2 regions of the Lysobacter stagni genome follow, and region 2 is predicted to be linked to the other one. Evidence: predicted binding sites of a transcription regulator. Region 2 holds the regulator's gene; the other holds the start of a gene.
What was found. Region 2 encodes FliA, which starts transcription of late flagellar genes. Its sites were predicted from a motif close to TAAAGTTTNNCNNNCNNNGGCCGATAA; they were not measured.

Region 1 (2,392 bases), 110 kb from region 2:
GTGCATCTGAACCTCAGGCCGCTTCGGCCGCCGCCGGCTCGACCAGATCGCGCCATTGCGGCAGGCGATCGATGACGTTGACGTTGCGCAGGTAGGCCTCGTCCACCGGCGTGCCGGCGACCAGCGACGAGGCGACGTGCACCGCGCCCGCAACCCAGAAGCCACTGGCCTTCAGGCGACCCGGGCGATGCTGGAACGCCACGCCCTCGACGATCGGCATCGGCAAGCCCCACAGGCCGAGCAGGTAGGCGCCGGCCTCGGCGTAATGCGGTCCGGTCGAACCTTCCGTTCCGTTCGAGACGCCCGGCAGCAGCTTGCCCACTTCGGCCAGCAGGCCGGCCGTCGCGGCCAGTTCCGCACTCGGCCCCGCCAGCAGGCGGCGCGCGAGGCGCGAGGTGCGCAGGGCGCGGTCCTGGATCGCTTCGCGCTCCTTGCCGGCCAGTTGCGTCGGACCAAAGGCTTCGCTGGCCAGCACCAGGCGCAGCAACGTCTGGTGGCCCAGGCGCGTGACCGCAGCCCGGATATCGGTGATTTCGCGACCGCCGGAGAAGTACGCCGAATTGCACAGGCGCAGCACCTTGGCCACGATCGCCGGGTCCTGCGACAGCATCTGCGCGATGGCGGCATTGCTGGCATCGGGATCGCGCAGCAGGCGCGACAGTTCCAGGTAGAGGCGCGGCGGCGGCGGCAGCGAGCCGATCCGGCCCACGGCCTGCTTCAGCTCCTCGCTGCCCAGCACCTGGCGCAGCTCGGCGACGCTGTCGACGGCTTCGATCAGCTCGCCCGCGTCGAGCGGACGCGACAGCAGGCGATGGGCGCAGTCCAGGCCCTGGAGCTGGGAACTGTCCTGGTCCTGGTCGAGCAGGAGGATGCGCACCGCCTCCGGATGCATGCTGGACATCTGCCCGAGCAGCGCCGTTCCGGGCACCGCGCCCACGCGCAGGCCGCACAGGATGACGTCGACTTCGGTCAGCGACAGCGCGGCATCGGCCTCGGCCAGCCAGTGCACGTCCCAGCCCAGGTCGAAATAGCTCAGCGATTCCTCGAACTCGCCGGCGCGGCCGGCATCCTCACCCACAATGACAATGCGCACACCGCCCCCTGCTGCAAGACCGGACATTCAGGGCAGGTAGCGGCCGCGTCGGCCGTCTCTTTAGGGGTATGAACGGGGGAAACGGGCGAACTGCCAAGTGGCGCACAGTTTGGGATTCAGGGGGCGGACGCCGCCCGGCCCGGCCTCGCGCGGCGGCGGCGCGAAGGCGACCGGGCCCACACACGTATAATCGCGGCCCTTCCCGCTTCCCGATCCGCGGACCAGCTTTCCGGCCCATCCGCGCCCGCCGTTGCCATGTCCGACGTTTCCCTCGAAGCCGCCCGCCGCCGCACGTTCGCGATCATCTCGCACCCCGACGCGGGCAAGACCACGCTCACCGAAAAGCTGCTGCTGTTCGGCGGTGCGATCCAGATGGCCGGCTCGGTCAAGGGCCGCAAGGCCGCGCGCCATGCGACGTCCGACTGGATGGCACTGGAAAAGGAGCGCGGCATCTCGGTGACCAGCTCGGTGATGCAGTTCCCCTACGAGGACCGCATCGTCAACCTGCTCGACACGCCGGGCCACGCCGACTTCGGCGAGGACACCTACCGCGTGCTCACCGCGGTGGACTCGGCGCTGATGGTCATCGACGTGGCCAAGGGCGTGGAAGAGCGCACGATCAAGCTGATGGAGGTGTGCCGGCTGCGCGACACGCCGATCATGACCTTCATCAACAAGCTCGACCGCGAGGGCAAGAACCCGATCGACCTGCTGGACGAAGTGGAGAGCGTGCTGAAGATCCAGTGCGCGCCCATCACTTGGCCGATCGGCATGGGCCAGCGCCTGAAGGGCGTGGTCCACCTGGTGACCGGCGAGGTCCACCTGTACGAACAGGGCCGCAACTTCACGCGCCAGGATTCGACCATCTTTGCGTCCATCGACGATCCGGCACTGGAAGCGCGCATCGGCACGCAGATGCTGCAGGAGCTGCGCGACGAGCTGGAGCTGGTGGAAGGCGCTTCGCACCCGTTCGACCTGGCCAGGTACCTGTCCGGCGAGCAGACCCCGGTGTTCTTTGGCTCGGCGGTCAACAACTTCGGCGTGCAGCTGCTGCTGGACTTCTTCGTCGAGCATGCGCCCGCGCCCAAGCCGCGTGCGACCACCGGCCGCGAAGTCGGCGCGTACGAGCCCAAGCTCACCGGCTTCGTGTTCAAGATCCAGGCCAACATGGACCCGCAGCACCGCGACCGCGTGGCGTTCATGCGCGTGTGCTCGGGCCAGTTCAGCGCCGGCATGAAGGCCTTCCACGTGCGCAGCGGCAAGGAAGTGAAGCTGGCCAACGCGCTGACCTTCATGGCC
Region 2 (2,392 bases):
CAACGCCGCCGGCATCTCCGACAGCGTGCTGACCTTCTGCCAGGCCGCGCAGGACGTGATCGTGGTGGTCTGCGACGAACCGGCCTCGGTGACCGACGCCTACGCGCTGATCAAGGTCCTCAGCCGCGAGCGCGGCGTGACGCGCGTGCAGGTGCTGGCCAACCAGGTCAACAACGCCGTCGAAGGCAAGCAGCTGTTCGAGAAGCTCGAACGCGTCAGCGCCCGCTTCCTCGACGTGACCCTGCATTACATGGGCGCGATCCCGCGCGACGAATGGCTGCGCCGCGCGATCCAGCGCCAGGAAGCCGTCGTCGAAGCGTTCCCGGGTTGCCCGTCGGCACTGGCCTTCCGCGACATCGCACGCCGCGCCAGCAGCTGGCAGTCGCCGACCGGTCCGCGCGGGGGCGTCGAATTCTTCATGGAACGCCTCGTCGCGCACAGCGCGGGCGGCGCGGCCCACGCGAACGATCCATTGAGGAGCGCCGTCGCATGAACGCCGCCGCCCAGTACCGCGCCACCCAGCGCGCGGCCGATACCTTCAACGCCACCGAGATCGTCGAGCGCCATGGCGAACTGGTGCGACGTATCGCGCACCACCTCGCCGCGCGCCTGCCGGCCAGTGTGGAGATCGACGACCTCATCCAGGCCGGCATGCTCGGCCTGATCGACGCGGCACGCAATTTCCAGGCCGACCAGGGCGCCGCGTTCGAAACCTACGCATCCATCCGCATCCGCGGCGCGATGATCGACGAAATCCGTCGTGGCGACTGGGTGCCGCGCTCGGTGCACCGGCGCTATCGCGACGTCGTCGCGGCCACGCGCGAGGTGGAACAGCGCACCGGCCGCGCCGCGACGTCGCAGGAAGTCGCCGGCGCGCTCAACGTGCCGCTGGACGAGTACCACCGCATGCTCGAGGACGCCGCGCGCGGCCAGCTCATCAGCCTGGAAGCGCACCTGGACGAGCACGATGGCGAACCGCACCTGGCCTCGCACGCCGGCACCACGCCCGCGCGCGAGTTCGAGCAGGGCGAGTTCCGTGAAGCGTTGGGCGAAGCGATTTCCAACCTGCCCGAACGCGAACAGCTGGTGCTGTCGCTGTACTACGAGCAGGAACTGAACCTGCGCGAGATCGGCGCGGTGCTCAACGTCAGCGAATCGCGCGTGTGCCAGATCCACGGCCAGGCGATGTTGCGCCTGCGTTCGCGACTGGGCGAATGGCGCGGCGCGCATGAGGACGATGAGGACGATGGGTATTGAATCCGCCTCCACCGGCCGGCCCGTTCCTCCTTCGACTTCGGCGCTTCGCGCCTACGCTCAGGACGAACGGGATCGCTCCAACGTTCGTCCTGAGCGTAGGGCCGCAGGCCCGAAGTCGAAGGACCGAAGTCGAAGGACCGGCGCATCACGTAACCGATCAGCACTGAATTTCTTCCGCACTTTTCTCCGCTGTAACAGAGCCACGCCCACATGGACAAGAACATCCGCATCCTCATCGTCGACGACTTCTCGACCATGCGACGCATCGTCAAGAACCTGCTCAACGACCTGGGCTTCCACAACACCGCCGAGGCCGACGACGGCAGCACCGCGCTGATCGAGCTGAAGAAGGCGCCGTTCGACCTGGTCGTCACCGACTGGAACATGCCCGGCATGCCCGGCATCGATCTGCTCAAGGCGATCCGCGCCGATGCGTCGCTGGCGAAGATCCCGGTGCTGATGGTGACCGCCGAGGCCAAGCGCGAGCAGATCATCGAAGCCGCGCAGGCCGGCGTGAACGGTTACGTCATCAAGCCCTTCACCGCGGCGACGCTGGAAGACAAGCTCAACAAGGTGTTCGAGCGCATGGGAGCGGCGGCGTGACCGACGCGTCCTGCGGGAAAGCTTTCCCGGACGACCGGCAGGCCGTGATCGCACGTCTGCACGCAGCGCTGTGGGCGCTGGAACACGACGACCTGGCCGGCTGGCGCACGAATGTCGATGCGCTCATCCAGTGGCGCAGCCAACCCCTGGTGCAGGGTCTGGCACGCCTTGCGCGCGAGCTGGAGAACGCGCTGGGCGACGGTGGCATCGCCTCCACCGGCTCGCTGCCGGAAGCCTGTGCGCGACTGGAACACGTCGTCCACGTGAGCGAGGAAGCAAGCCATCGCACGCTGGACCTGATCCAGGAATGCGGCGTGCTGCTGGGCACCTTGCCGGACGCCGCCGCCGACGAGCAGGCGGCGACCGTCGCCGCGATCCGCTCGCGCATGTCCGAAATGACCGCCGCGCAGGGCTATCAGGACCTCACCGGCCAGATCATCCGCCGTGTCGTGGACCTGGTGCGGGCCGTGCACGCGGGTCTTGGCGAGGCCACCGATGCCAGCGCCACGCCGCTGCAACTGAACAACACACG

Region 1: a site for FliA is predicted at 1,130-1,156, ahead of QLQ15_RS00165 (HDOD domain-containing protein). Genes of this name have one in related genera too.

Annotation. Positions count from the first base shown of each region.
Region 1 covers NZ_JASGBI010000001.1:36,610-39,001, forward strand. Annotated here, with positions in the region: gene QLQ15_RS00165 (HDOD domain-containing protein) at 14-1,093, opposite strand; gene QLQ15_RS00170 (peptide chain release factor 3) at 1,349-2,392, shown strand, end outside.
Region 2 covers NZ_JASGBI010000001.1:148,018-150,409, forward strand. Annotated here, with positions in the region: gene QLQ15_RS00675 (MinD/ParA family protein) at 1-493, shown strand, start outside; gene QLQ15_RS00680 (RNA polymerase sigma factor FliA) at 490-1,257, shown strand; gene cheY (chemotaxis response regulator CheY) at 1,468-1,860, shown strand; gene QLQ15_RS00690 (protein phosphatase CheZ) at 1,857-2,392, shown strand, end outside.